Regions from separate parts of the Arthrobacter sp. K41 genome, predicted to be linked through region 3. Evidence: riboswitches for the same ligand, from Rfam matches in the RefSeq annotation. Region 3 holds a riboswitch; each other region holds the start of a gene.
The links. Region 3 has a riboswitch for thiamine pyrophosphate ahead of AC5RTE_RS13045 (FAD-dependent oxidoreductase). Riboswitches for the same ligand answer to the same signal wherever they lie in the genome.

Region 1 (10,052 bases), on a different contig from region 3:
GGACCGTCAGCAGCTCGAGCAGCCTCTACTACCTGCCCGGCTGGCTGGCCGGTGCGCGGACGCTGACCGGCGCCAAAGCCAATTGCTCAAATCCGCCGTTGACCGCCGGCGGCCACGTGATCCTCACCCAGTTCGTGTCGCGCAAATTCGACTACAACCACTCCTGCGTCTGACCTGGCGCCCTGCAGTCAGCCTCCTGCGGGCGGCCCGAACGTTTGATGTGTAGGACAGCAGGGCAAACCACTCAGCTCCCCAGCCACACCATGTTCCACGTGCTCGCCCAGACGGCCGCAGCAAAGGCCGCGCCGGCCATCAGCACGCCTCCACCGAGCACGCACAGGTCCAGCCCGCTGTAGGTGGATTCCCGCGCCCACGTCCGCCGCCCGCCGCCGAAACCACGCGCCTCCATGGTCACGGCCAGCCTTGAGGCACGGCGGATGGCCTGAACCAGGAGACCGAAGCTCTGCCCCATCGTGGCCTTTACCCGCTGCAGGGCACTGCCGCGGGAACCTACGCCCCGGGCCCGCCGGGCCATGCCGATGGTCTGCCATTCCTCCGCCATCAGCCCCACCAGGCGCATGGCGGCCAAAGTCCCCAGCACGAACCGGTGCGGGAGGCGTGCTTTTTGCGCCAGCGCATCGGCCAGGTCCGTGGGGTCAGTGCAGCTCATCAACAGCACCGCCGGGAGCGCGATTGCCAGGCCACGCAGCATAAACCCGACCCCCAGCTCCAGCGACCCCTCGCTCATGGTCCAGATGCCGACGTCGATCAGCGTTTTTCCGCTGTCCACCGCCAGGATGGAGGTACTCCAGCCGCCTACGGCTGCGGCAAGGATCAGCGGCCACCCCCGCTGCCACAGCAGCGTCAGGGTGAGGCCCGCCAATGGGAACAGCAGGAACTCGAACGCCAGCGCCACGGAAGCGGAAACCCAGTCAATGGACAGTGCAAGGACGGCGGTGATCAGGAAGACGGCCGCGAACTTGCTCAGCGGGTTGGCCCGGGTCAGCAGCGCACTGTTGCCGCGCAGGTTCAGCTCCTGTCTCATCGCACTACCGGCTCTGCTGCCAGGCGCAGTTCCGTTCCACCCAGCGCCGCCGTGAACTCAGCATCGTGGGTCACGGATAGCACGGCTGTGCCGGCGTCCAGGAGTTCAGAGAGGAACGATGCCAGCTCAGCCCACGTGTTGGCGTCCTGCCCGAAGGTGGGTTCGTCCAGGATCAGGACCTGCGGATGCGCGGCCAGGACCGTTGCTACGGAAAGCCGACGCTTCTCGCCGCCCGAAAGTGTGTAGGGGTTCGCATCAACCAGTTCGGTGAGCCGAAGCCGCTCCAGCAGCTCATCCACCCGCTCTTCCCCGTGCCCGAGGTGGCGCGGACCAAAGCGCAGTTCGTCCAGCACGTTCCCGGTCACGAACTGGTGCTCAGGTTCCTGGAAAACGGTGCCCATGCGTTCAATCAGCTGCTCCGCCTTCCACTTGTACGGGTCGATTCCCGCCCCACGGCTAAGCGCCAGGGTGGCCGAAACTTTCCCGGCAACGGGCTCCAGCAGCCCGGCGAGGGTCAGCGCAAGGGTGGACTTTCCTGCGCCGTTGGGTCCGGTGATGGCCAGCGCCCGCCCTGCCCGGACCTGCGCCGAGATGCCTTGCCGGACCGGTACTGGCGGCAGTTTGCGCAAGCCCTTGCGGCGGGCACGTTCACGGGATACGGCCAGGTTTTCGGCGGCAAGCAGCAGGTCCCCGGAGCCGGGAGCCGGATCCGCCGTGCGTGGGCGGGTGGCCGGAACATACCCGGGCACCCAGACCCCGGCCTCAATGAGCATGCTCCGGGCTTCGCCGAGAACCTGGTCCGGAGGCCCGTCCAGGAGCACCCCCGGGTCGGTCGAAGAACCGGGCTGCAGCACCACAATGCGGTCCACCAGGTCCTTCCAGACGGAGACGCGGTGCTCCACCACCACCAGGGTTGCTCCGGTTTTGTCGAGGCAGCGCCCGACGGCGTCGCGCACCTCCACCACCCCGGCGGGATCCAGGTTGGCTGTCGGCTCGTCGAGGAGAAGCAGCCCCGGCCGCATCGCAAGGATGCCGGCCAGGGCCAGCCGCTGTTTCTGGCCGCCTGACAGTGCAGACGTTGGATGGTCCAGCGGCAGGTGGGACAGCCCGACGTCGTCCAAAGCCTCGTGCACCCGGGTCCAGATACGGTCCCGGGGCACAGCAAGGTTCTCGGCACCGAAGGCCACGTCGTCCCCCACCCGTGACAGGACCACCTGTGTCTCCGGGTCCTGCTGCATCAACCCGGCACGGCCGCGCTGATCGCGGGGGGAGGCGCCGTCGACCAGCAGCGAACCCGACTCGTCGGAGTCGCCGGCCTCGCCGTCGTCGTTCGCATCCCCCAGCACCCCCGCCAACGCATGGAGGAACGTGGACTTGCCGGCTCCGGACGGGCCAAGCAGGAGCACGCGCTCCCCTGGCCGGATGTCCAGGTCAAGGGCACGGACAGCAGGCCTGGAACGCCCGGCATGCCGCCAGCCCCAGCCGCGCGCGGTGACGGCAGCCGGGCGCGCCGCCACGGACGCGCCGTGGACGGAAGGCGCTGTCATCAGGAGAAAACCGGCTCCGTGGCTGCCTTCCGCGAGGCAAAGGAGCTCAGGACACCGGTCCTGGCCAGGCCGCGGGTGGCGATCCATGACAGCGCCCCGGCGATGACGGCACCGGAGATCGCGGTGAAGATAATGTACGCAAGCTTGTCGCCGCCCGAGTAGGCAATGTTCCAGCCCCAGGGAGCAAAGGAGTCATTGAGGCCGCAGAACAGCCCGGCAGCAGCACCGGCGAGGAGGGACACCGGCAGGTTGAACTTCCGGTACACGAAAATCGCGAAAATGATTTCCGCACCCAGGCCCTGGACGAAGCCGGAGAACAGCACCGAGGCACCGTACTGCGAACCCATCAGCAGTTCACCGGTGGCTGCCACGGTTTCGCAGAACAGGGCGGCGCCCGGTTTGCGGATGATCAGCATGCCCAGCACCGCCGGGATCATCCAGCCGCCGGCGATCAGTCCGGTAAGCGGCGGGTAAAGGGCGTTCATCGGCGCAGACACTGCTGCGGCACCCTGGGACCACGCCCAGAAAATGACGCCGCCTGCGATGGCGATCAACGCCGCCACCACGATGTCCACAACGCGCCAGGACCTGCTGGTGGTCTTCTTGATTGCTGTAGTTGCCATGCGATCCTCCTGAGGAACAGGAGGGGAAAGAACCGCAGCGGCAAACCACTGCGGAGCTTCGAGAACTCGACTCCCTTGCGCCGGTACTAACCGGATCAGGTTCGAGGGTCTGCGGCTGTCCGCACTCTCAGCGCCCACCTGCGGCTCCTGGCTTGGCCAGTGATGCCCGACGGCGGCGCTCCCCTGTCGTTGAATGATTCTGTGAGTAAATAATTGCCCTTGTGGGCGGGGTCCAGTTTACACCTGAGGAAGGGTAGATTGTGGGCCATGACCGCCAATTCACCGCATGTGACTGAGTTCGATCCGGATTCGGATGCCGTCCAGCCGGAGGGATCGCTGCAGGCTCTTATCGCCCGGATAGAGGGCGAAATCCGGGAGCTCCAGTTTCCAGGCTTTTCCATGGACGACGCACTGAACCTGGGGCTGCTGCTTGTGGAGTTGGGGAAGGAGGGCCAGTTCCCCATCGCGATAGACATCACCAAGGGTGAGCAGGTCCTGTTCCATGTCGCCCTGGCGGGGGCCACCCCGGACAACGAGCACTGGATCCGCGCCAAACAGAGAACGGCGGCCCGGTACGAGGTGCCCTCCCTGCTGGTGGGGCTGCGCGCCCGGACCCGCGGCGGACGGATCGAAGACCAGGGCTGGTTTGATCAGCGCCGGTATGCGGCACATGGCGGCTCGTTCCCGGTATATGTCGCCGGAGTGGGAGCGGTGGCTACGGTCACTGTTTCAGGGCTTCCCCAGGTGCAGGACCATGACCTGGTGGTACAGGCGCTGCGCGAGATCCTCAGCTCCATGCGAACGGACTGACGCGGGTTCCCAACCAGGGCGATGGACTCCCCTTGGATGCCGGGAGTACATTCGAGACGGGTGGCGGAAGTTCCAAACAGGAGGGGGCGCCATGCTCGGTAATACAGCCGAAAACCAGGTGCGGGCAGCGGTGGACAAGGCCGAGGAAGAAATGATTTACATCGGCCCCGACCACCCCTACTATCCTTTGCTGGCTGAACTGGTATCCGCCGTCGGAAAGGCCTGGCAGCAGGGGTATGAGCACGGCCGCCGCGGCGGGCACCAGCCAAACCCCTACGTGTGGATCGTCCCGGAAGGGTGAGCCCGCCGGCTGCGCGGACGCTGCCGGCAGTGGCCGGCGGGCAGCAGCACCGGCAGGCGCACTTAGCTTTTATTAGTAACCATGCTTACTATGTTGTCTCCAGGCTTTTGAGGAGACAGGTCATGACAGTCAGCACCCGGGCCACCGGCGCGAGGACGGGCCTGCAGAAGGCTGCCTTCGTAACCGGCGCCCTCTTCCTGCTGGTGGGTGTCCTGGGGTTTGTCCCCGGGATCACCAGCAACTACGACTCCCTGGGCATGGCCGGACACGGCTCCGGAGCCCTGCTGTTGAACCTCTTCCAGGTGTCGGTCCTTCACAATATCGTGCACCTTGCCTTCGGGGCGGCCGGACTGCTGCTGGCCCGGACCCACCAGAAGGCACGAAGCTTCCTGATCTACGGGGGCGTCGTGTACCTGGTTCTCTGGCTTTACGGCTTCCTGGTGGGGGACGAAACTCCCGCCAACTTTATCCCACTCAACGGCGCCGACAACTGGCTCCACCTGGCCCTGGGTTCGACCATGATCATTCTCGCCATCCTGCTGGCCCCCCGGACCACCCCGCGGCGCAGCCGCGGCGCAACCTGAACGACCGCCCTGACCGAAACCGCCACCGTCGACGGCCAAGCACCCGGCAGCACCGCTGCCGCCCGAAGGAGCAATCATGAAGATCCCTGAACCCCGAGGTCCCATCAGCACCGCCCTGTTCCGGGTCCTGGCAGCAACAGCCGGGGCCGGTGACAGCTCCCCCGCCGTTGAGGAACTGCGCCGGCTGGTGGTGACACAGCTGGGCACGGCCACCGACATCATCGGCGACGACGACGTCCAGCTGGCACTTTTCTCCCTCTACGAGCTGCACTACTCCGGCCTTGAAGGTGTCAGTGATGAGTGGGAGTGGGAGCCGGGCCTCATCCAGGTCCGCCGCCTGCTCGAAAGGCCTTTCGAAGAGGCGCTCCGGGCAGCCGCCCAGTCGGCAGCCGGGGAGCTGGACCTCCCCCCTGCCGCGGAAATGACCAGCGACGCCGTGGCCGACGTCCTCTTCGGCCTGGCCGCCACGGACACCGGTCCCAGCGTGTCCCGGTATGTGGCCAAGAAGGCAACCCTGGACCAGCTCAAGGAGTTCCTGGTCCACAAGTCGGTCTACCAGCTCAAGGAAGCGGACCCGCACACCTGGGCCATTCCCCGGCTTACCGGCAGGGCGAAGGCTGCACTGGTGGAGATCCAGGCGGACGAGTACGGCGGAGGGCGCCCGGACCGCATGCACAGCGCGCTTTTTGCCCGCACCATGCGGGGCCTGGGGATGGACGATCACTACGGCGCCTACGTGAACGCCGTCCCCGCCGTCTCCCTCGCGGCGGTCAACATGATGTCCCTGTTCGGGCTCAACCGGCGGCTGCGCGGCGCAATCACCGGGCATCTGGCCATCTATGAGATGACCTCTTCCCAGCCCAACCGGCTGTATGGCAGCGGTTTCCGCCGTCACGGCTTCGACGCCGAGGTGACCCACTACTTCGACGAACATGTGGAAGCCGACGCGGTCCACGAGCAGATCGCCGGCCGCGACCTCGCAGGAGGACTCGTGGAGGCCGAACCCGAGCTGCTCGGGGACGTCCTGTTCGGGGCGACAGCCGTGATGGCCGTTGACGGCAGGCTCTCGTCACACCTTTTAGCGTGCTGGGAGAACGGGCAGACCTCGCTGAGGGCGGCAGTGCCGGCAGCAGCGTGAGTACCACAGCCCTGGGGCAGCCTGCGGAGTACATCCTGCCGCTGCGCTGGACCGATGATTCGGGCCTGCCGGAGCTGGTTGCCTATCTCGAGCGACTCGGCGGGTGGATCCCGGTGACCATCGTGGACGGGTCCGGTCCGGAGCTGTTCGAGCGGCACCGGGACGCTTTCCCGCCTGTTGTCCGCCATATCCGCCCGGAGGGTGCCGGTAACGGAAACGGCAAGGTGGCCGGCGTGATGACGGGCGTCCGGGCCGCCCGGGCGGAACTGCTGGTGATAGCCGACGACGACGTGCGCTACACGCGCGAATCACTCACCGCCGCCGTTAGTCACCTCGCGTCTGCGGACGTTGTGAGGCCGCAGAACTACTTCGATCCCCTGCCCTGGCACGGGTGGTGGGACACGTCCAGGTCCCTGATCAACCGGGCATGGTCGGCAGACTTCCCGGGTACGCTGGCCGTGCGCCGGAGCGCGCTGCTGGCAACCGGCGGCTACGATCCGGTGCTTTTCGAAAACCTGGAGCTGATCAGGACCGTCAAGGCAGCGGGGGGCAGGGAGAAAATCGTTCCGGACCTGTTCGTTGCCCGCACGCCGCCCGAGCCGCGGCACTTCCTCAAGCAGCGCACCCGGCAGGCCTACGACGACTTCGCCCAGCCCCGCCGTCTCGCCGCCGAACTGTCCCTGCTTCCAGCCATTGCCGCCGCAGCCTGCCTTCCAGGAAAACACCGCGGGCGCGTACTGATGGGATTGGCTGCGGCGCCTGTCATTATTGCCGAAATCGGGCGGCGGCGGCACAGGGGGACAACCGTTTTTCCCTTCCGTGCAGTCTGGTGCGCCCCGCTCTGGGTTGCGGAGAGGGCTGTCTGCATCTGGATCGCACTCGCCTTCCGCCTCAGCGGGGGTGTGCCTTACGCGGGGTCGCGGCTCAAGACCGCGGCGCACTCGGAGGCCGAGCTTCGCCGCCGGCACTCGGGAAGACTTGCCGGCTTCCGCCACCAGGAAAACCAAACGACCGCCCCCACCCCCGACCAGGAGCAGCCATGAACCAGGAATCCGCCGACAGCTCGATCGTGGTATGCCCCGACGGGCCGTTGATTGTCCGCGGTGACTTCGAAATAGTGACGCCCTCAGGGGACCCGGTTCCCCGCCAACGCCAGACAGTCGCCCTGTGCCGCTGCGGCGCGTCGGCCATCAAACCCTACTGCGACGGTACGCACAAAATGATCAAGTTCCGGACGGAACCGCCCGGCAGCTGAGGCGCACTCTGCGTCCACCAACGCCTAGAGCGAACCGCGCCCTTGCCGCTCCGGCTCCCGGCCGCGATGCCGCTAGGCTGAAGTCAACCCGTTTTCCGCCCGCAAGGAGTACTAAGAATGAACCTTTTCATCAAGCTGCTCGGCACCGGTGTGAGCCTGGGCGCCGGCTTCGCCGGAACCAAGCTGGTCAACACCATCTGGGAAAAGACCACAGGACGTAAACCGCCCACCGGCAAGGACGAGGACATCCCCACGAGCCTGCAGTCCGCGCTGACGTTCGCGCTGATCTCGGCGCTGGTCAGTACCGTCATCCAGGTCCTGGCAAACCGCGGTACCCAGCGGGCCATCACCCGGTTCGCCAAGTCCAAGGACATCGTCTGAGCTGACGGGGCTGCCCGGCAGTTATTTCCTGGAGCCGTCGCCGGAATCGTCCTCACGGGCGGTTTTAGCGGCGGCTTTTTGCACTACTGCCTCCAGCTCGTCGGACGTCAGCAGTTCCCGGTGCAGGTGCTTGGTGCGGTAACCCGACCGGCCCACCATGTGGGCGGATACCGGTACCGTCAGAAGCTGGAAAATCCAGGCCACGGCCAGCACGGGCCACACCCACCAGGTGCGCATCTGCAGGCCAATGGCTCCCAGCAGCAGGAACAGCCCCAGAACCTGGGGCTTGGTGGCGGCATGCATGCGGCTTAGGAGGTCCGGGAAGCGCAGCAGGCCGACTGCGGCCCCCAGCGACAGAACAGCCCCCGCCACCATAAAAACGGCGGACACCAGGTCAGTCCAGAAATCCATGGAGGTGGCTTCAGGATTCACCCGGCACCTCCCTTCGGTCGGCCACGAAACGGGCGACAGTCACAGACCCCAGGAAACCGATGATGGAGGTGGCCACCACCAGCATCAGGTTGTTCAGGTGACGGTTCACGGCCATGTCCACGCACAGGGCGCCGCCGAGGATTGCCAGCAGGACGTCCGCTGCGAGCACACGGTCCAGCAGCGAGGGTCCGCGTGCGATCCTGATGATGGCACCGCCCGCGGCGAGCGAAAAGATCACGGCGGTGAGGACCAGCACAGTCTGCATCATGCGGCTGCCTCCATTCGGACTGCATCGAGTTCTTCCTTCGTGCCCATGATCCTGATCAGCCCGGCTTCGATGGAACGCACCTCATTCCTCAGGTTTTCAACATCCGCTGCGGAGCTGATGTTCAGGCCGTGCAGATAAAGGGTGGACGTGGACCTGTCCACTTCTACCACCAGCGACCCCGGGATCAGGGAAATCACATGCCCGGTGGCGGTGACCATCAGGTCTTGGTGGCTCCGCAGCGTCACGGCCACCACGGCGTTTTTCACCTTCGGACCGCGGGCCACTGACAAGTACAGGACCTGCGCACTGGCAACCACCACCTTGGCCAGGAACACAAGCGCGAAGGGAACGGCGTAGAGGACGTTGAACCGGCCGCTGAGTTCCACTGGCGGCAGGTAGAACAACCTGGCCACGGCAACGGCCAGCAGCGCACCGAACAGGAGGTTCCCGGGGCTGAAGTCCTGCCACAGCGCACCCCAGACGATGACAAGCCACACCAGGAGGGGAAGTTCCTGGCGCAGGGAAATCCGCCGGCGGCTCATTTGCCTCCTCCGGACGTCAGGACCATTGGAACAACGGTGTCCTCTCCCAGGACCGCCTGGATGTAGGAGGACCTGTCCAGCATGTCCTCCGCCGCGTGGTCAGAGACCGTGAACAGCGGACCCGCGAAAACTGTCAGCGCGACACCAAGGACCACGAGTCCCAGGGTGGATCCCACCATGGTGCGCGGCAGGAGGGTTACGGTGTTCCGCTTGGCTCCCGGGCCGGCAACCCGCGCCAGGGGCGGCGCCAGCAGTACGGGGTCCGGATGCTCGGCATCGGCCGGGCTGCGCCAGAAGGCACGGTTCCAGACCCGGGCGATGGCAAGCAGCGTGAGGAGGCTGGTGAGGACGCCGCCGATGACCAGGGCATATGCCAGCGGCGTGCCCAGCTCAATGCCGGCCTGCATCAGTCCCACCTTCCCCAGGAACCCGGAGAACGGCGGTATGCCGGCCAGGTTCATGGCGGGCACGAAGAACAGCAGCGCCAGCAGCGGCGACAGTTTGGCGAGGCCGCCCAGGCGGTCCACCGATGAACTTCCGCCGCGGCGCTCGATCAGGCCGGTCACCAGGAAGAGGCTGGTCTGGATGGTGATGTGGTGCGCCACGTAAAAGACGGCCGCGCCCAGTCCTGCCGTGGAGGACATGGCCAGGCCGAACACCATGTAGCCGATGTGGCTGACCAGTGTGAATGAAAGCAGACGTTTGATGTCATTTTGGGCCAGGGCACCGAGTATTCCCACCACCATGGTCAGCAGGGCCGCCACCATCAGCGGCGTATTGAGGGTATCGCCCGGAAAGAGCAGGGTTTCAGTGCGCACCATGGCGTAGACGCCCACCTTGGTGAGCAGGCCTGCGAACACGGCGGTGACCGGCGCGGGGGCGGTGGGGTACGAGTCCGGCAGCCAGAAGGACAGCGGGAAGACTGCCGCCTTGATGCCGAAGGCCACCAGCAGCATGACGTGCAGGAGCGTTCTGGTGCCCTGGTCCAGTTCCCCGAGCTTGATGGCGAGGTCCGCCATGTTGACGGTTCCCGTGGCGCCGTAGACCATGGCGATGGCGATCAGGAACAGCACGGACGACACTACTGACACCACCACGTAGGTCACCCCTGCCCGGATCCTCGGCC
Region 2 (10,052 bases), on a different contig from region 3:
CCGGTCCTTCCAGGCCCGGTTGGCCATGGCCATCCGCCGCGCAGCGTGGCGGGAACGGTCTGCGACGGCGTGCACTGCTGCCTCAACGTCACCGGAAGAAAGCGGAACGTCAGCCGGGACCGATGCTGCGGGGAACTCGACGGACGGCGCACCGGCAGGCGCAGCAGTGTCTCTGGAGTTTTCAGCGGTCTGGTGGATCAGGGCTTCAGTCATGCTCCAAGTTTAGGCGAGCCCGGGGCTCACACCAGCACGAGGTCATCCACATGAACAACTTCGCGGTCATAGCCGCTGCCCAAAGTCTCACCGAGGTCCCTGGTGGACCTGCCCAGCATCTGGGGCAGCTCGGCCGCGGAGTAGTTGACGAGTCCGCGGGCAACCACGGTGCCGTCGGCACTGGCGATCTCGACGGCGTCGCCGGCTTCAAAATCACCGTGCACCGCGGAGATTCCGGCGGGCAGCAGCGATGTGCGGTGATGGCGCACAGCTCTGACGGCGCCGTCGTCCAGCACCAGGCGGCCCTGGACGGACGCCACGTGAGCCAGCCACAACAGACGGACCGGCTTGCGGGCCCCGTTGACCGTAAACCACGTGCCCACGTCTTCGCCGTTCAGCGCGGCAGCGGCGTTGGGGGTGGATGTGACCAGGGCGTGGATGCCGGAGCCGGCGGCCATGGACGCAGCCTCCACCTTGGTCAGCATCCCGCCGGTACCGACACCGGCTTTGCCGGTCTTGCCGATGGACACGCCGTCAAGGTCGTGGGGGCCTTCCACGAGCGGAATCCTCTTGGCACCGAGCGAGGGCGGTCCGTCGTACAGGGAGTCGACGTCGGAGAGCAGCACCAGCGCGTCCGCGCGCACCAGGTGGGCCACCAGGGCTGCGAGGCGGTCGTTGTCGCCGAACCGGATTTCGTGCGTGGCTACAGTGTCATTCTCATTGACCACCGGGACCACGCCAAGGTTGAGCAGCCGGTCCAGGGCGCGGAACGCATTGGTGTGCTGGCTGCGCCGCATCAGGTCCTCGGCGGTGAGCAGGACCTGGCTGACGGTGACACCGTGTGCACCGAAGGCCTGGGTATAGCGGGCCATCAGCAGGCCCTGCCCAACACTCGCCGCTGCCTGCTGCGTGGCGAGATCGCGGGGACGCTTGGCAAGGCCCAGCGGAGCCAGGCCGGCGGCAATGGCACCGGAGGAGACGAGGATGATCTCGGTCCCCGTATTCCGCTTGGCGGCCAGGGCGTCCGCCAAGGCCGTCAGGGACTTCTCGGAGATGCCGCCCTTGATGCTTGTCAGTGACGACGAGCCCACCTTGACCACAACGCGGCCGGCGTTCGCAAGGACGCTCCTGTCCACGGACCGGGTGAGCGGTTCCGCAGCCACGGCCTTAGAACTCATCGCCTGCGTCCAGTCCACTCTCCTTGAGGGGCTTGGCCACCCTGCGGCTGCTGACGGACTCGGTCCAGATGCCGGCCTTGCGTTCCGCTTCCAGCTCGGCGCGGGCGGCGGCCTTGGCATCCTTGCGTTCCTGCTGCTCTTCGCGCTTCTGGCCGCGCGTGGGACGGTCACCGATGTCGGCAAAACGGATGTCGGTGCCGCGGGGAGAGGCCAGGAGTTCCGCGCCCGCCATCATGGTGGGTTCCCAGTCGAAGACGACGCCGTCGTCCCCGCCGATCACCACGGTGTCGCCGGGCTTGGCGCCCTGCTTGAACAACTCCGTCTCCACACCGAGCTTGGCCAGCCGGTCGGCCAGGTAGCCGATGGCTTCCTCGTTGGTGAAGTCCGTCTGCTTGACCCAGCGCTCCGGCTTCTCTCCCAGGACGCGGAACAGCGGCTCCAGGCCCTTTTCCTCGCGGCGGATCCTGAATCCGGATTCATTCACGGCCCGGGGCCGCAACACGGCCGGCTGGACCTTGGGCGGCGCGGCGGCCACTGCCTCGCGGGCAGCTTTAACGATGCCGGCCATGGCGAAGCCGAGCTGGCGGAGGCCCTCATGGCTGGTGGCCGACACCTCGAACACCTGGTAGCCGCGGGATTCGAGTTCCGGGCGGACGAACTCGGCCATGTCCTTGCCGTCGGGCAGGTCCACTTTGTTCAACGCCACGAGGCGGGGGCGGTGGTTCAGCGGAACAACTTCCCCGTCCTGCCCGGCGTAGCTCATGTCCACGGCGTACTTTTCCAGTTCGGCCTCGATGATCGCGAGGTCGGCGAGTGGGTCCCGGTCCGACTCGAGGGTGCCACAGTCAAGGACGTGGACCAGTGCGGCGCAACGCTCAACATGGCGCAGGAAGTGGTGGCCCAGTCCCCTGCCTTCGCTGGCGCCTTCGATGAGGCCAGGAACGTCGGCGATGGTGAAGCGCACGTCACCGGCCTGGACCACGCCGAGGTTGGGAACCAGCGTGGTGAAAGGATAGTCAGCAATTTTAGGCCTGGCCGCGGACATGGCGGCGATGAGGCTGGACTTGCCGGCGGACGGGAAGCCCACCAGGGCGATATCGGCGATCGACTTAAGCTCCAGGACGATGTCGCTGGACTCGCCCTCGATACCGAGCAGGGCGAACCCGGGTGCTTTGCGCTTCTGTGATGAGAGCGCGGCGTTGCCGAGGCCGCCGATGCCCCCTGCTGCGGCTACGTATTCGGCGCCTTCACCAACGAGGTCCGCGAGGACCGTGCCGTCCTTGGATTTGACCACGGTGCCGTCAGGGACGGGGAGTATCAGGGTTTCGCCGTTCTTGCCGCCACGCCAGTCACCCATGCCCGGGCCACCGTTGGTGGCGTGGCGGTGGGGTGCGTGGTGGTAGTCAAGGAGGGTAGTGGTCTGGTGGTCAACGCGAAGGATCACGTCGCCGCCATTGCCGCCGTTGCCGCCGTCGGGACCGCCAAGCGGCTTGAACTTTTCGCGGTGGACGGAGACGCATCCGTGACCGCCGGCACCGCCGGATACGTGCAGTACTACCCGGTCTACAAAGCTGGCCACGTGGTTCTCCTCAATGCTGTTTCCTGGACGCCGCGGGGCGCCAAGACGATTGTAATGCGGTTAAAAGAACAGTGGAGCGGACCAACTGGCCCGCTCCACCGCTTCAGAACTGTTTGTTACTCTGCAGCTGCAGCAGCAACGATGTTGACGACGCGACGACCGCGGCGGGTGCCGAATTCAACGGCTCCCGGGGTCAGTGCGAACAGGGTGTCGTCGCCGCCACGGCCAACGCCGGCGCCCGGGTGGAAGTGGGTGCCACGCTGGCGGACGATGATCTCGCCTGCGGAGACGACTTGGCCGCCGAAGCGCTTCACGCCGAGGTACTGAGCGTTGGAATCACGACCGTTGCGAGTGGAGCTCGCGCCCTTTTTATGTGCCATTTGAAATGCCTGCCTCTAAATTCTGGGGATCTGCTGAAAAACCTGAACAGTAACGAAGGTTACTGGATACCAGTGATCTTGACCTTGGTCAGTTCCTGGCGGTGACCCTGGCGCTTCTTGTAACCGGTCTTGTTCTTGAACTTCTGGATCACAATCTTCGGACCACGGAGGTCGTTCAGGATCTCAGCCGTAACAGTTACCTTGGCCAGGTCAGCAGCGGCGGTGGTGACCTTGTCACCATCAACCAGGAGCAGTGCGGGCAGCTGGATAGTGCTGCCAGCTCCACCGGCGACGCGGTTAAGGGTAACGAAGTCTCCAACGGAAACCTTCTCTTGGCGGCCGCCTGCGCGGACAATCGCGTACACCACTTGGGAACTCACTTCTCTCGACGTTTATTACAAAATTTGCGTGCGGAACCGGCCAATAAAAGCCTGGTTTCTCGCTGTGCCTCAACGCCGTGGGGTCATAACCCAAGTGTTGGCGTAAGCACCGAAGATCCAGAATACGCTAATTTTGGCTTCGGCCGCAAATGAGGCTGGTTCCGGCGGGCTGGCTGTGATAAGTACCACTGCTGAATCCCGGCCTCGGGACCGTGCCCCACCATACTACCGGCAAGGCCGCGGCCACGGTGTCAGGCATGGAGGCGCGGCGCGTCGAAGAAGTCCACTTCCAGGCGGCAGGACTGTTTGAATGCCGTGATCATGGCGGGCCGCTCGGCAGCGGAGGCCCTGCGTCCCGCTTCATCCACTATGGCAATGGCCCTGCGGGTGGCGGCGGCGAAGTCTTCGTCGGCATAGGTGCGCAGCCACTCCGCGTAAGGGTGCGCGGAAGGTTCACCGGCGGCAACAAACTGGGCGTGGAGCGTGGCGCCTACCTCGGCGTACAGCCAGAAGCAGGGCAGGACTGCCGCCGCGAGGACCGCATAACTGCCCGACGCCGAGGCCGCCGTCAGGTGGTCAACGTAGGACTTGGTGACGGGGCCGAGCCGGGGCAGGACCGAGCGCGCGCCCAGCCAGGAGCGGTGAAGCTCCGACTCGACCTCCAGGCACTGCCCGGCCGAAGCAGCCCAAAACAGTTGCTCCGCCTCGGTGGGCGCCAGCGAACTCGCCCTTGCCAGAACCCGTGAATAGCCGTTGAGGTAGAGGGCGTCCTGCGCGAGGTAGTACTCAAACTGGTGCTCCTGAAGGCTGCCCGTAGCCAGGTCGCGGATGAAGCCGAGGGCATAGATATCCTCCAGGTCCGGCTGCGCCTCACGCCGCAGCTGCGCCGCGAAGCTGCCTTCCGCCGGCACCGGCTGCAGGTGGTGGAAATGATGCACGGGCCCGTTGCCTGTCCCCACCTCCAGGGTTCCCGAGGCCTTGAGCGCGCCGGCGAGCCACGGCTTGGCTTCCCGGAGTGACGCTTCCCAGTCCCCCAGCCGCGCCTGGGCGGTGGCCATTGCAGAGGACAACGAACAGCCTGTGCCGTGGCTGTTCGTCGTTGCAAGCCGCTCCCCTGGCACCTCCACCACTTCATGGGACAGCAGGCCCAGGGTGTTGACCAGCGCGTCCGGGCACTCGTTGCCGTCCAGGTGGCCGCCCTTGACCAGTACGGTTGCGCCGCTGGCGGCTGCGAGGGCGCGGCCCTGGTCCAGCGCGCCGCCCCAGCTGTCCTGCAACTGCCCGCCCACAAGCATGGCGAGCTCCGCGAGGTTGGGGGTGATGAGGTGTGCCAGCGGCAGGAGTTCGCGCAGGGCCGTTTCGGCAGACTCGTGCAGGAGCCGGTCGCCGCTGGTGGCAACCATAACTGGGTCCAGGACCACGACGGCGGGCCGCACCTTCTGCAGCCACTGCGCCACCGTTCCAATGACGTCGGCGTTGCCGAGCATTCCGATTTTCACGGCGTCGATGGTGATGTCGTCGCTGATGGCGTCGAGTTGCTCTGCCAGGAATGCTGCAGGGGGCACGTGAACGGACCTTACTCCGTGCGTGTTCTGGGCTGTGAGGGCAGTGATGGCTGCCATCCCGTACCCCCCGAGGGCCGCGATGCTTTTCAAATCCGCCTGGATACCGGCACCGCCGGAAGGATCCGAGCCGGCGATGGACAGGACCCTGGGTACCTGCCGGCCCGGCAATGCCGGCGCAGTGGCGGGTCCAGGGGTGGCTGCGGGCATTACAAGAGTCGTAGACAAAGGACATCCCTTCGCCGGTGCTAACCGGACAGGTTCAACGGGTCTGAATCTCAGCCGGCTCTCTGCGCGGCACCCCGTGTCGGTTCCCCAGCCTAGCTTTTTTGCCCGCCCCAGGCTGAAGGTGACACATTGCGACCCGAAGCCGCACGCTGATGGCGCGCAGCTCCGCATCCCGCCCTGCGGGCCCTGCACGCAAAAGTCCCCGCCCGGTGGACAAATCCCCTGGAACTTCATGGGGTTTTGTCCACTGAACGGGGACTTGTTGAAACGCGCCGGTACGTGCCCGTGAGCGCTCCGGCTAGAGCTCCGAGGCCGGTACGCCTACGCCCAGGATGATGGGCGCCTCTGCGGGCTTTGTTGACGCTTTTTCAAGGCCGGCACCGCCGGCACCGGCCGGCGCCGGAGCCTTTGCCTCGTGGGTATGCCCTGTGCTGGCTGCCGCCACGCTTTCGTGATGCTGCACGGAGGTTTCGTTGGCTGCTCCCTGGGCGCGGCTGGCACTGCGGTTGCGCCGCGGGCGCCGTTGCCGGGACTGCTCCAGCGTGTGGTCCGTGTAGTCCTTCGCCGGTTCCCCGGCAGCGGCTGCAGCAGGCACGCGGGCCGGCTGTACCGGCTCCACGCGCTCCGCCGGTTTCTGCTCCGGTTCGGTCTGCTCAGGCTCCGCTTGTGCGGGCGCCGGCTGGCCCAGGTGGGCGAACGCTTCGGCAAGCCGGTCCAGGGTCAGTGCGGGCTTCTGCGGCTGCTCCTCAGCGTGGTCCACGAACGGCAGCACCACCTTCTCGCCGCCAAAGGTCAGCACGGCGGCCGGGCGCGCATCGTCGTCGCGGTTTGTTTCCACTGCGGGAGCCGGAGCAGGGGCGGGCGCGGAATGGTCCGCGGCAGCCAGCCTGGCTGCGGCCACTTCGTCGTCGTGCAAGTGGGCTGCATGCGCGGCGGCGGCGATGTTGGCAAGGGCCAGCCGGGTGGCTTCCGCCTTCGCGTGCCGCTCAGCGTCAGTGGGGTCGGGCTGGACTGTGTGGACGGGCACGGCAGGCGCGGGGGCAACCTCGGGCTGCTGGCCGCCACGGCCCCGCCGCCGCTTCCGGTCCGGACGCACGCCGGCCTGGCTGCTGTCGATGCGCGGGGCGTCATTGCGGTGGCCTTCGCTGCGGGGTTCCGGCCGGCTGTCGGTCCGCTGGACGTGGTGTTCGGCGGCTACGATGTTGGCCCGCCGGTGCTCAACGGGGTCGTCATGGGTGACGACACCGCGGCCGGCGCACGCTTCGCACTGCTCGCCGAAGACTTCCAGGAGTCCGGTGCCCATCCGCTTTCGCGTCATCTGCACCAGGCCAAGGGAGGTCACTTCGGCAACCTGGTGCTTGGTGCGGTCGCGTCCCAGGCATTCCACCATGCGGCGCAGAACGAGGTCGCGGTTGGATTCAAGGACCATGTCGATGAAGTCGATGACGATGATGCCGCCGATGTCGCGGAGGCGGAGCTGGCGGACCACTTCTTCAGCAGCCTCGAGGTTGTTTTTGGTCACCGTCTCTTCGAGGTTGCCGCCGCTGCCGGTGAACTTGCCGGTGTTGACGTCCACCACGGTCATGGCTTCGGTGCGGTCGATCACCAGCGAACCGCCGGACGGGAGGAAGACCTTCCGCTCCAGCGCCTTGTGGATCTGCTCGTCAATGCGCCAAGCAGCGAAGATGTCCTGGTCCTTGGTCCACTTTTCGAGGCGTCCCACCAGGTCCGGCGCCACATAGGTGACGTACGCCTCGATGGTGTCCCAGGCTTCCTCGCCTGAAACGATCAGCTTGGAGAAGTCTTCGTTGAAGACGTCACGGACCACCTTGATGGTGAGGTCCGGTTCGCCGTACAGCAGCTCAGGAGCAAGGATCTTGGTGGACTTCGACTGGCTTTCGATGCCTTCCCACTGCGCGCGCAGGCGGTTGATGTCGTGTGTCAGCTCTTCCTCGGACGCTCCCTCGGCGGCGGTGCGGACGATGACGCCCGCCTGCTCCGGGAGCCGGTCCTTGAGGATGCGCTTGAGGCGGTTGCGTTCTACGTCGGGCAGTTTGCGCGAGATGCCGGTCATGGAACCGCCGGGAACGAACACCAGGTAGCGGCCGGGGAGTGAGATCTGGCTGGTCAGGCGTGCGCCCTTGTGTCCCACGGGGTCCTTGGTCACCTGGACCAGCACGGTATCACCGGACTTGAGCGCATTTTCGATACGGCGCTGCTTGCCCTCGAGGTTGACGGCTTCCCAGTTCACCTCACCGGCGTAAAGGACGGCGTTCCGGCCGCGCCCGATGTCCACGAAGGCGGCTTCCATGGAAGGCAGCACGTTCTGGACCTTGCCGAGGTAGACGTTGCCGATCAGGGAATCCTGCTGGGTCTTCGACACAAAATGCTCGGCCAGGACGCCGTCTTCGAGGACGGCGATCTGGATTCTGTCGTCGCGCTGGCGCACAATCATCTGCCGGTCGACAGACTCGCGGCGGGCAAGGAATTCGGCCTCGGTAATGACGGTGCGGCGGCGGCCGGTGTCACGCGACTCGCGCCGGCGCTGCTTCTTCGCCTCCAGCCGGGTGGATCCCTTGACGCTGGTGACGCGGTTACTGACGGCCGGTTCAGTCACGGCGCGCGGTGCGCGCACGCGGGTAACCGTGTTGGGCGGATCGTCGTCTCCCCCACCCGTCAGTTCGAGGTCCTGGTCGCCACGGCGGCGGCGGCGGCGACGGCGGGACGTGACGCCTTCCTCCACCTGTCCCGCGGACTCCTCGTCGGCGTCGTCCGGGACATCTCCGTCAACATCTTCGCTGCCTTCGAGGTCGGTGTCGGCTTCCCGCTCTCCGAGGCGGCTGCGGCCGCGGCGGCCCCGTCCCCGGCGCCTGCGGCGGCCGTTGGCGTCTTCCGCATCGCCGTCCTCGGCGTCGTCCTCTCCAACCTCTTCCGCTACTGCGGGAGCCGGACGCACCACGGTGCTCAGGTCCGGCGCCTGGAACAGCACGGAGGTGGGGGAAGCGGGTTCCATGAAAAGGGAACCGAAGGGGCTGGAAGGAGCCGCGGGCGCCGTTTCCGCGGTGGCTGCCTGCGGTGCCTCAATGTTGGGAGCAGCCTGTGCGGCCTCCGGTTCGGGGGCTGGCTCTTCTGCAGCTTCTTCTGCAGGGGCCTCTGGTGCGTTCGGCCGGACTGCTGCTGCGGGCACTGCAGCGGCTGCCTCAGCAGCGCCGGCCGGAGTTACGGCTGCCGGGAGATCTGCGGGTGACTGGGTAGCGGCGGGTTCCCCTGCCGGCTCTGCCGCTGCGGCTGGGGGTTCCACTGCGACGGCAGGCGCGGAGGTCTTGCGCGTGGCAACCCGGCGGCGCCGGACGGGCTTCGTTTCAACGACTTCGGCGGCCGGCTCCGCGGCGTCGAGCCCAGGGGTCCCGGCGCTTGCACCGGCATCAGCACCGGTGTCCGGCGTGGAGTTAACGGCTGCTGATTCGGGTTCTGCGTCTTCGGCGAAGGCGGGGAGCGGTTCCGCTGCTTCTACCTTTTTCCGGGCACGCGTCCGCCGGACGGGAGCTTTGGCCTCCAAAGCGCCGGATTCCACAACATCCGCTTCCACTTCGACGGCGGCAGCTGCGGAAGGGTCAGCGCTGGCGGCGCCCTCTGCGGGAAGGTCCGTTGGCGGAGTCAGGGCCTCGGCTTTGGGAGCGGCCTTCCGGCGGGTCCTCGTAGCCTTTTTGGGGGCAGCGTCTGCCTCCGCGGCCGATGCTTCGTCGTTAACGGCTGAAACTTGTTCATTATCCATATGTGGCAACACTCCTGCCCCTGACGTACCGCCACATCCGGCACCCATTGGGGCACATATTGTCAAGACCCGCAGGCGTTGACAGAAGTCAAGTGGATACCCCCAGGTTCGCACCGGCAGTGGGGTGCGGCAGCCCGTGGGGGCCGGTGGGATGTTCTGAAACCCGTTGTTCTACGTGCCACAACCAGGTGCCGCGCAATGGAGTCGCGGGAGACTGCGTCGGTGAGACCGATGCCTGCCCTGCTCGTCATTGGCGGTCTTGGGAACAAGCCACCGGACCGGAGTCCGAATGTGGATCGGCTTCCAGCCACCATCATTCTCTCATACCCGGACTAAATCACGTCGGAGGCAGCACCGGATCCGCCGGCTGTTCCCGTCCGCCTGGACCTTCCTTCCAGCCTCCGGCGTTACAATCAGGCAAGGAGCACCGGATGAAAAGGACGCCACACCAATGCCCAGCATCTCCCCCCTCAGCAGCACCCCTGCACAGGAACGGAGCCTGAACCAGGACGCGGACCCGGCCGGGAGGACAGCAGGTGCTGTGCCGGCGATGACACGGAACAAGCCCTTCGGCTGGCTGCTGGTCATCACAGGAGTCATCGGCTGGCTCGCCTCGGGGACCCTGGTCCTGGAAAAGCTTGCAGTGCTTCAGGACCCCAACCACACCACCGTGTGCGACGTAAATCCCTGGATCTCCTGCGGCCAGGTGATGCAGACCTGGCAGAGCTCTCTGTTCGGTTTCCCCAATATGTTCATC
Region 3 (10,052 bases):
AGCGGCGCGCCCAGGTGCCGCACGTGGTCGAGGGCCCGGGTGGATGCCGGCGCCACAAACTTTGAGTAGTCGGCCAGGCCCAGTGAGCCCGCCCAGGAGTCGAACAGCTGCCCGGCGGAGGCGCCGGCTTCCAGCTGGGCCTGCAGGAACAGGCCGGACGCATCGGCGGCCCAGCTGGCGAGGGCCTGCCAAGTCTCCGGGTCCGCGTGCATCATGGTGCGCGGTCCGAGGTGGTCGCGGGACGGCTTGCCCTCCACCATGTAGGCCGCCAAGGTGAAAGGCGCCCCGGCGAAACCTATCAGGGGGGTGCTGCCGAGTTCTGCCACGGTAAGGCGAACCGCTTCCCGGATGGGCTCAAGCGCCTCCCAGGTCAGCTGCGGCAGGGCTGCGACGTCGGCGGCGGTCCGCACGGGCCTGTCCAGGACCGGACCTACTCCGGGGACGATATCCACGCCCACCCCTGCGAGCTTCAGGGGGATAACGATGTCGGAAAAGAAGATGCCGGCGTCCACGTCGTGACGGCGGACCGGCTGGAGCGTGATCTCCGAGGCAAGCTCCGGCCGCAGGCAGGAGTCCAGCATGGCGATGCCTTCCCGGACCTTGAGGTACTCCGGCAGGGAGCGTCCGGCCTGCCGCATGAACCAGACAGGACGGCGGGACGGCTTTCCACCCCGGTAGGCCGTGATCAGCGGCGAGTCTGCGGTGCGGCCATCCACCAGTGGATGGTCTGCAGCAAGGGCGCCGGCAGCGGACGTGGCAGGGGTCGAAGTCATGCCTTTGATTGTGCCCAAAAACGGCAGTAAAAGATAACGACAGGCTGTCATGGCAGAGCGCCCCGCCCGCGTCGTGGCAGGAATCACAGCCCCGGCCGCCCGCTTCGGTGCCGGGCAGTTGTTCTACCGAGGAACGAAAAAGCTATGATTGACCTGCTGTGGTTCTTTTCTCATTGGTGGCTACACACGCCGACATCGATCTTGAGACCGTTGCTCAGTTGAGCAGCGGTGCTTCGGGGATCGCCACATCCGCTCTCTCCGGATCGCCGGCAGTGACGGGTGCAGTGGTCCTTGCCACCTGCAACCGGTACGAAATCTACGGCGAAGCACCCCACCCGGACGATGTTGAGGCCGCCCGGGCCGCCCTCGTCGCACAGATCAGCGAAGTCAGCGGACTGAGCGAGCCGCTCGTCTCCCGCTCCTTCAGCACCCGCACCGGACCCGAAGTAAGCCAGCACCTCTTCGCCGTCAGCGCCGGACTGGATTCAGCGGTGGTTGGAGAGCGTGAAATCGCCGGCCAGGTACGCCGTGCACTGATCACCGCACAGCATGAAGGAACCGCAAGTTCCGGGCTTGTCCGCCTTTTCCAGGCCGCCTCCAAGACCGCCAAGGACGTCGGCGCGCAGACCGCCCTCGGTTCCAGGGGCCTGTCCATCGTTTCCGTGGCGTTGGACCTGGCTACGGATCTGTCCGAGAACCCGGACTGGTCCAACAAGAAGGTAGTGGTCTTCGGCACCGGAGCCTACGCAGGTGCCACAATGGCTCTGCTGCGTGAGCGCGGCTGCACCGACATCTCCGTTTTCTCCTCTTCGGGCCGCGCTGAAGGGTTTGTCGCTACTCGCGGCGGCACTGCGCTCGACGCCGAATCGCTCCATTCCGCCGTTGCCGCAGCCGACGTGATGATCGGCTGCAGCGGTTCCGACACCCGGGTGGAAGCTGACGAACTTGCCCTGGTACGTGTGGATTCGCCGCAGCCGTTGATTGCCATCGACCTCGCCCTGACACACGACTTCGACCCCGGCGTGGGCGAACTGGACGGCGTTGAGCTGCTGACGCTGGAGTCCGTACGCCTCGCCGCACCGCAGGAACAGGCTGAATCACTCACCCAGGCCAGCGGCATTGTCAGCGGCGCCGCCAAGGCCTTTGAACAGGAACGGGAGGCCCGTTCCGTGGATTCCGCGATTGTCGCGCTGCGGCGGCACACCATGGACGTCCTGGACGCCGAGATGGAAAAAGTCCGCGCCCGGCACGGCTGCACCGCCGCGGCCGAGGAAGTGGAGTTCGCACTTCGGCGCATGGTCAAACAGCTTCTTCACGTCCCCACGGTGCGCGCCCGGGAACTTGCCGCCAACGGACAGCAGGACGAGTACGTGGCAGCGCTGGAAGCCCTCTACGGGATCACCGTGGAGCAGCCGGCAGCACGTGCAGCTCCACAGGCCGAGTGCCCGGTGGACCACAGCGGCCTCGAAAGCGCCTGACCACCCACCGCCCAGGCAACCCTCTCTCAGATCCTGCAGACTTTCCGGCAACCCTCTCTCACTATTCACACGGAAGTGAGAGAAGGTTCCGCAAAAAGGTGCAGTAAGTGAGAGAGCGTGGCAGGGGGTGCGGGTCAGTAGACCGGCTTGCTGGGCTCCACCTCGCGCACCCAGGCCAGGATTCCGCCGTCGAGATGGCTGACCCGCTGATAACCCGCCTTTTGGGCCGCCGCCAGCACGTTCGCAGAGCGGGTACCGGCCTTGCACAGGAACACAATGTCCCGGTCCTGCGGAAGCTCCTGCCACGCCTCACCGGCGAGGATCCGTCCCTGCGGGATGAGCACGGCGCCGTCGATGCGCACAATGTCGTACTCGCCGGGCTCCCGCACATCCACCAGCTCGAAGTCCTTCAGGCCCGCGTTCCTGGACGCCAGCATGGTGGCCAGCTGCGTTGCGGTGACCGTGTGTTCCGTGTCCGCCTGCGCTGCCGGGGTGATGCCGCAGAACGCCTCGTAGTCGGTCAGCTCAGTGATGGGCTCTGCTGCCGGGTCCTTGGACACGCGGATCTCCCGCCAGCTGCCGCCCAGGGCGTCGAACAGGGCCACCCTGCCCAGCAATGAACGTCCGACGCCGGTAATCAGCTTCACTGCCTCAGTCACCATCAGCGACCCCACGGCTGCGCAGAGCATCCCGAACACGCCGCCCTCGCCGCAGGACGGAACGGAGCCCGCCGGCGGCGCTTCAGGATAGAGGTCACGGTAGGTGGGCCCGTGCTTTTCCCAAAAGACACTCACCTGCCCGTCAAACCGGAAGATGGAGCCCCACACGTATGGCTTGCCAAGGATGGCGGCGGCGTCATTCACCAGGTAGCGGGTGGCAAAGTTGTCGGCACCGTCCATGATGAGGTCGTAGCCGGCGAACAGCTCCAGGGCGTTGGAGGCATCGAGCCTGACGTTATGCAGCCGGACGTCCACCAGCGGATTGAGGGCGGCGATGGCGTCCCGCGCCGATTCAATCTTCGGCCGGCCCACGTCCGCCACGCCGTGGATGACCTGGCGCTGCAGGTTGCTGAGGTCAACGGCGTCGTCGTCGATGATTCCGATTGTTCCCACCCCGGCGGCCGCCAGGTAGAGCAGCGCGGGTGATCCGAGCCCGCCGGCGCCGATCACCAGTACTTTTGCGTTTTTCAGCCGCCGCTGCCCCAGCGCGCCGATCTCGGGAATGATGAGGTGCCGCGAGTAGCGCTCCACCTCGCCAGGAGTGAGCGCACCCGCCGGTTCAACCAGGGGATCCAGTGAGACAGCCGAAACATTTGCCGTGAATGACGAAGCCATACTTCAATGTATGCCCCGGGATACCGCCGGGTCATATTACCCCGAAGTAGAGTGGGGGTAACTGCAAGGGAAAGAAGGACAACTGTGGTCCACGAAGCACGGGCTGACCGCCCGTCCGCAGCCGAACCCCAAACCGCTTCGCGCCCCGCGGGGCAACGGTCCGCCCGGCTTCCAAGGGACGAACGGCGAGCACAACTTCTTACCGCAGCACAGGAAGTCTTTGTTGCCAACGGTTATCACGGCGCCGCCATGGACGAAATCGCCGAAACCGCCCATGTCAGCAAACCTGTCCTGTACCAGCACTTCCCCTCGAAGCGGGAACTGTACCTTGCCCTGCTCGAGAGCCACCTGGCGTCCCTCACGGAACTGATGCTGGGAGCGCTGAACTCCACCACGGACAACGACGAACGTGTTCAGGCCGTGATGCGCGCCTATTTCCAGTTCATCGCCAACGATGACCAGGCCCACCGGCTGGTTTTCGAATCAGACCTCATTAACGATCCGGACGTCAGCTCGCGGCTGGAAACCTTCAACCGGACGTTTGCCGATGCCATTGCCCACGTCATCGCGGAGGACACAAAGCTCCCCCACCTGGAGGCAGAGCTGCTGGGACGCGGGCTTGCCGGGATGGCGCAGGTCAGTGCCCGGTACTGGCTCGAAACAGACGGGAACCTGGACCTGGATGTGGCCAGTGACCTCATTTACCGTTTAGCTTGGCGCGGAATCTCTCGCTTCCCCAAAGAGTCCTAGACTACAAATAAGACATAAACCGAGAAACGTGAACGGCTGGGAGGCCCCTGTGGAAATTAAGATCGGCGTGCAGAATGTTGGCCGCGAGATTGTGCTGGAATCTGTCCAGGACGCAGACTCCGTAGCCAAAGTTGTGGAGGAAGCCATCACCAGCGGCGGCGAACTGCGGCTCAAGGATGACAAGGGACGCCTGATCATTGTTCCCGGCAAGGCCCTCGCCTACGTCGAGATCGGAGCCGAAGAAGTCCGCCGCGTAGGTTTCGGCCAGTTCTAGTCCCGAGCCCCGGCCCGGGGCCGGCATTCCAAGGAGAGGCATGCTTTCGCTGACCATCGTGGTGCTGGTAACAGCAGCTGCAGGTTTCATCGTCTGGGCCAATGACAAACGGCACACAAAATACGGGGCAGTCCTTCCCGCCGCCGTCAGCGTGGGTGTGGGGGCTGTTACCTGGATCATTTTGATGGCTGCGGGCTTCGGTTACCGGCCGGGAATGACGTGGCTGCCGTGGGTCCTCCCCATTATTTTGGGTACTGCGGCGGCGGTGGCCGTTGTCCTCTATCTGGGACGCACAAGGGCCAGGCAGGACCTGGAACGGCTTACTGCCGCCCTAAAGCTCTAACCGGACCGCAATACTGTGGCCACTGCCCGGGGCAGTGGCCACAGGCGGTTAAGAGCCGGCGGGATGCTTCTTAGGCTCGGCAACCGCCTGCAGCGCGGCTGCAGCTTCACGTACTGCCTCGGCCGCGCGCACGTCGCGGGCCGTGACCTCTCCCCCGGCGTCGTGGGAGGTATACCGGAGGTACACCAGGTTGTACCGCCACTCCAGGTCAGGGTGGTGGTTTTGCTCCTCGGAGAGGCGCCCGACGGCGGCAATCAGCTCAAGCGCTGCAGCCGCCGTCGGCAGTTTGTATGCGGTCACCAGCGCACCCCCGCTGTACTGCCAGTCCGGCAGGACCGCCAAGGCGTCCTCGAGCCGCTCGGGAGAAAGAACGTCCTTGCCGGCCATAGCTGCTCCTTGCCTGGTGGCCGGCGCCCGCAGCACCAGGGGGAGGCCTAGAGGAACTCGGCCCGGCCCTCCATGGCCGAGGACGCCAGTGCATGTTCGCGGCGCGGTATCCTGCCGGCCGCTTGTGCCAGCCTACCGGCGATCACCGCGTGTTTGAAGGCTTCCCCCATCAGGGCAGGATTCTGTGCCCGGGTCACGGCCGTGGCCAGCAGGACGGCGTCGCAGCCCAGTTCCATGGCCAGGGCCGCGTCCGAGGCAGTGCCGATGCCGGCGTCCAGAACCACCGGCACTGAGGCGCGGGCGACGATCAGCTCGATATTGTGCGGGTTAAGGATGCCCAGTCCCGTGCCGATCGGTGCCCCCAGCGGCATCACGGCAGTGGCCCCGAGGTTCTCGAGCCGCAGGGCAAGGACAGGGTCGTCGTTGGTGTACGCAAAAACCTTGAATCCCCTGTTGACGAGCTGCTCCGTGGCGTCCACCAGTTCGACGGCGTCCGGCAGCAGGGTCTGTTCGTCGGCAATGACTTCCAGCTTCACCCAATCTGTTTCCAGCGCCTCACGGGCCAGTTCGGCGGTCAGCACGGCGTCCCGGGCAGTAAAGCAGCCGGCCGTGTTGGGCAATACGCGGATGCCGTGGTTCACGAGCAGCTGGAAAAGTGAGCCCGTTTCCGCGGTGGAGTACCGCCGCATGGCCACGGTGGTCAGGGCGGTTCCGGAGGCCAGGAGGGCCGCCCCCAGGCCGTCAAGACTGGGGGCACCGCCGGTGCCCATGATGAGCCGGGAGGTCAGCGCGACGCCGTCGATCACCAGCGGATCGTCCTGGCCGGTTGAGCTTGAGGTGGTGATGGTTTCGGTCATGGTGTCAGCCTCCCTGCACGGCCGTGACGAGCTCGACTTCGTCGCCGTCCGCGAGCGCGGTGGCGGACCACTGGCTGCGCGGCACTACCTCGGAGTTGTGCGCGACAGCCACGCCAAGCTTCCGGCCGTCGGTGGCCTGGCCGGTGGCAGCGAGGGGGCGTCCGGTGACCTCGCTGACGAGCGCGCTGATGGAGGCGCCCTCGGGTACAAGGTGCCGGGTTCCGTTCAAGGTGATGTTCATGCTGTTTCCTTTTGGCGTAAGCGGTTGGTGGACGGGTAGCCGGAGCGGGAGAAACGGCCAGGGTTGAAGGCCGCCCACCGCGGGTCCGGCCCGCCGTCCAGGAGGTCCCGGCAGACGGCGGCAGCCGCCGGAGCCAGCAGGACTCCGTGGCGGAAGAAGCCGGTGGCAATGATGAGCCCGGCGACATAACGGGCGTCCCGGCCGGCCGGCCCGGACGCCGCGGGTACCCGCCCGAGCAGCGGTGCGTTGTCCGGCGTTCCGGGGCGGGCCCGGGCGGTGGCTTCCAGCAGTTCAAGTTCGGCGACGGCGGGGACCAGCACCAGCGCGTCCCGGAGCAGCTGGTATACGCCGCCGGCGGAAACGGCATCAGCGGCCGAGGGGGCATCCTCGCGCTGGGTTGCCCCGACCACCACTGTGCCGTCCCGGCGCGGGACGATGTAGACCGGGACGCCGTGCACCAGCCCGCGGACGGTGGACGTGACCAGGGGTTGCACATGCTTGGGAACGGCAAGGCGCAGGATGTCCCCGTAGACGGGCCGCAGCGGCAGATGCAGATTGCCGGGCAGTGCTTCCAGCGCTGCCGCGTGCAGCCCGTTCGCCACCACCGTTTCGGCGGCCAACACGGCACCCCCGCCTGCCAGGCGTACCCCGGCGACCCTTCCGTTCTGCCACAGCAGCCCGGCCGCGCGGGCAGGGACTGCATAACCGTCGACGGCGCCGGCTGCTGCGGTGCCGTGCCCTGCGGCGCGGCCCCTGCTCCCGCCTCCGTTACCCGCACGCCCGCCGGCCAGGGCGGCCTGCAGGCAGGCCACCAGCAGCCGCGGATCCACCTGGTGGTCCGCCGGGGTGTCCAGTGCACAGGAAATCCCGGGACTGAGCAGCGGCTCCCGCTGCCGCGCTGCCCGGACGGTGAGCGGTTCAACGGAGAGGCCGTTCGCCTGCTGGACTGTGCGCAGGTCCATCAGGGCGCGGCGGTCCCCGGCGTCGGCTCCCACGGCGAGGGTCGGCGTCGTAATGTATCCCGGATCTGTCCCTGAAGCTGCAGCGAGGCCGGCGGCGAAAGCCGGCCAGCGTACGGAGGCCTCCAGCATGAATTCCAGGAGGTCCTCCTCCTGGTAGTGCAGCTCGCTCACCGGAGCCAGCATTCCTGCGGCAGCCCAGCTCGCCCCCGACCCCGGCGCGTCGTCGATGACCACCACTGCGCGGCCGGAGCGCTGCGCCTCCCACGCGATGCTGTGGCCGATGACTCCGCCGCCGATGACGGCGACGTCGGCGTGGACGATGTTGTCCGCCCGCCCGGACGGCGCGTCCGGGCGGGCGCCTGAAGGTGCGCCCATGTGTCTCCTTCCCTACGCCGGCATTAACCGGATCAGGTCAAGCGGTCGGCTCTGACGCCCTCTCAGCCCGGCGCTTTGTGACAGCTGCCGCGGGCTCCCGCAGTACGAGGCCAGTGTAGAGGAACTAGGCTTTCCTCCATGAATGTGTCCCACACCCCTGCCGCCGGCACTGACGTCCTTGGCAGCGCGAAGATCAGCAACGGCCTTCACGCTGCCCGCCTTTATCTCTGCACCGATGCGCGCACGGACCGCGGGGATTTCGGGGATTTCGTTGATGCCGCTTTTTCCGGTGGCGTGGACATCATCCAGCTCAGGGACAAGAACATCGAGGCATCCGAGGAGCTCGAACTGCTGGCCGTCCTCAAGGAAGCGGCAGAGCGGCACGGCCGGCTTTGGGCCGTCAATGACAGGGCGGATATCGCCGTATTGTCCGGTGCCCCGGTGTTCCATATCGGCCAAAAGGACCTGCCCCTCGAGGCTGCGCGGACCCTGCTCAACGGCAATGCCGCCATTGGCCTCTCCAGCCACAGCCCGGCGCAGGTGGACGCCGCCCTGGCTGCAGCCTCGGCTCCGGCGGGCTTGGATTACTTCTGTGTAGGCCCGGTTTGGGCCACCCCCACCAAACCGGGACGGGCCGCGGTAGGGCTCGACCTGGTGAAGTACGCCGCAGAAGCTGCGCGGACGGCCGGCCTGGAAGGGCAGTCCGACGACGGCCTCCCCTGGTTCGCGATTGGGGGCATTGACCATGGCAACGTGGAGCAGGTGGTGGCTGCAGGCGCGCGCAGGATCGTGGTGGTCCGCGCCATTACGGAAGCTTCCGATCCGGCAGCGGCCGCCGCTGCGCTGCTCGCGGCGCTGGACGCCCGGAAGCCCTGACTTCGGGCGCCAGAGCGGCGGCGTCCGCGGCGGGATCAGCCAAGTGCGGCGATCCGGGCACGGCGCCTGCATTATGGCCGGAATTCGGACTAGGCTGATTTTCGTGTCACACCATCGGCTGGCTCCCAACGTCCACGAGCACAACAACGCGCTCGAGGCGGCCCTGAGCGCCCTGCGGACCGAGCTGGAGTTGCCGGGCGCCTACCCGGAGGACGCGGTGGCTGACGCAAAGGCGGCCGTCGAGTCCCTGCAGCTCCCCAGCCATGACCTCACCGGCATCGAATTCATCACCATCGATCCGGCGTCGTCGACGGACCTGGACCAGGCCCTGTTCATCGAGCCGGACGGCGACGGCTACCACGTGCTGTATGCCATTGCGGATGTGCCCGCCTTCGTGGCCCCCGGCGGGCCCCTGGACGCGGAAACGCGCCGGCGCGGCCAGACGTTCTATGCCCCCGACGGGCGGATCCCCTTGCATCCGGAGGTCATCAGCGAACAGGCCGGAAGCCTCCTCCCCGGCCAGGACTGCTCCGCGTTCGTCTGGGACTTCCGCCTGGACAGCGCCGCCGGGGTGCAGTCCGTAGCGGTAAAGCGGGCCCGGATGCGCAGCCGCGCGAAGCTCAGCTACAAGGGCGTGCAGGCCGAGCTCGACGCCGGCACCGCGGCCCCGGTGCTGCTGCTCCTTAGGGAGGTGGGGCTCAAGCGCGTGGAGCTGGAGCGGGCCCGCGGCGGCGCCAGCCTGAACATGCCGGAACAGGAGATCGTCCAGCTTCCCGACGGCGGCTACCGGATTGCCGCCGCTCCCCAGCTTCCGGTGGAGGACTGGAACGCACAGATATCCCTCATGACCGGAATGGCTGCGGCCCAGCTCATGCTGGCGGGGAAGGTGGGCATCCTGCGCACCATGCCATCCCCGGACGAGCGCTCCCTGAATCACTTCCGGCTGCAGACCGAGGCCTTGGGCAAGCCTTGGGACGGTGAAGTCAGCTACGGCGAATACCTGCGGAGCCTGGACCCGACGGAACCCCGCCAGCTGGCCATCATGCACTCCGCCGGCATGCTGTTCCGGGGCGCCGCCTACACGGCCTTTGACGGGTCCGTCCCGGAGGACGCGGTGCAATCGGCCATCGGCGCCGCCTATGCGCACACCACCGCCCCGCTGCGCCGGCTGGTGGACCGCTTTGTGCTGGTGATTTGCGAGGCTTTGAGCAGCGGCGGCGAAGTGCCGGGATGGGCGAGGGAGGCCCTTCCGTCCCTGCCCGAGATCATGGCCGGCTCCGACCAGCTGGCATCCCGGATGGAGCGCACGGCCCTGGATACCGTGGAGGCGGCCCTGCTGGTCAACCACGTGGGGCAGGAGTTTGATGCCATTGTCATCTCCGGGTCCAAACCGCAAAAAGAG

Region 1: another riboswitch for thiamine pyrophosphate. It lies ahead of AC5RTE_RS16460 (ECF transporter S component); the one in region 3 lies ahead of AC5RTE_RS13045 (FAD-dependent oxidoreductase).
Region 2: another riboswitch for thiamine pyrophosphate. It lies ahead of thiD (bifunctional hydroxymethylpyrimidine kinase/phosphomethylpyrimidine kinase); the one in region 3 lies ahead of AC5RTE_RS13045 (FAD-dependent oxidoreductase).

What each region holds. Positions count from the first base shown of each region.
Region 1 is NZ_JBNHEW010000009.1:49,547-59,598, reverse strand. It holds gene AC5RTE_RS16475 (glycoside hydrolase family 25 domain-containing protein) at 1-173, shown strand, start outside; gene AC5RTE_RS16470 (energy-coupling factor transporter transmembrane component T family protein) at 245-1,045, opposite strand; gene AC5RTE_RS16465 (ABC transporter ATP-binding protein) at 1,042-2,592, opposite strand; gene AC5RTE_RS16460 (ECF transporter S component) at 2,592-3,215, opposite strand; TPP riboswitch at 3,270-3,410, opposite strand; gene AC5RTE_RS16455 (heme-degrading domain-containing protein) at 3,483-4,025, shown strand; gene AC5RTE_RS16450 (hypothetical protein) at 4,117-4,326, shown strand; gene AC5RTE_RS16445 (DUF4383 domain-containing protein) at 4,449-4,910, shown strand; gene AC5RTE_RS16440 (iron-containing redox enzyme family protein) at 4,987-6,048, shown strand; gene AC5RTE_RS16435 (glycosyltransferase family 2 protein) at 6,045-7,091, shown strand; gene AC5RTE_RS16430 (CDGSH iron-sulfur domain-containing protein) at 7,088-7,303, shown strand; gene AC5RTE_RS16425 (DUF4235 domain-containing protein) at 7,421-7,684, shown strand; gene mnhG (monovalent cation/H(+) antiporter subunit G) at 7,706-8,116, opposite strand; gene AC5RTE_RS16415 (MrpF/PhaF family protein) at 8,106-8,384, opposite strand; gene AC5RTE_RS16410 (Na+/H+ antiporter subunit E) at 8,381-8,926, opposite strand; gene AC5RTE_RS16405 (Na+/H+ antiporter subunit D) at 8,923-10,052, opposite strand, start outside.
Region 2 is NZ_JBNHEW010000001.1:600,605-610,656, forward strand. It holds gene AC5RTE_RS02860 (glutamate-5-semialdehyde dehydrogenase) at 1-213, opposite strand, end outside; gene proB (glutamate 5-kinase) at 240-1,391, opposite strand; gene obgE (GTPase ObgE) at 1,381-2,970, opposite strand; gene rpmA (50S ribosomal protein L27) at 3,087-3,350, opposite strand; gene rplU (50S ribosomal protein L21) at 3,410-3,718, opposite strand; gene thiD (bifunctional hydroxymethylpyrimidine kinase/phosphomethylpyrimidine kinase) at 3,982-5,502, opposite strand; TPP riboswitch at 5,510-5,607, opposite strand; gene AC5RTE_RS02890 (Rne/Rng family ribonuclease) at 5,819-9,295, opposite strand; gene AC5RTE_RS02895 (vitamin K epoxide reductase family protein) at 9,747-10,052, shown strand, end outside.
Region 3 is NZ_JBNHEW010000005.1:97,628-107,679, forward strand. It holds gene hemE (uroporphyrinogen decarboxylase) at 1-773, opposite strand, end outside; gene AC5RTE_RS13005 (glutamyl-tRNA reductase) at 932-2,251, shown strand; gene moeB (molybdopterin-synthase adenylyltransferase MoeB) at 2,386-3,585, opposite strand; gene AC5RTE_RS13015 (TetR/AcrR family transcriptional regulator) at 3,670-4,335, shown strand; gene AC5RTE_RS13020 (DUF3107 domain-containing protein) at 4,385-4,609, shown strand; gene AC5RTE_RS13025 (hypothetical protein) at 4,650-4,952, shown strand; gene AC5RTE_RS13030 (4a-hydroxytetrahydrobiopterin dehydratase) at 5,001-5,339, opposite strand; gene AC5RTE_RS13035 (thiazole synthase) at 5,387-6,196, opposite strand; gene thiS (sulfur carrier protein ThiS) at 6,201-6,437, opposite strand; gene AC5RTE_RS13045 (FAD-dependent oxidoreductase) at 6,434-7,774, opposite strand; TPP riboswitch at 7,767-7,885, opposite strand; gene thiE (thiamine phosphate synthase) at 7,913-8,650, shown strand; gene AC5RTE_RS13055 (RNB domain-containing ribonuclease) at 8,754-10,052, shown strand, end outside.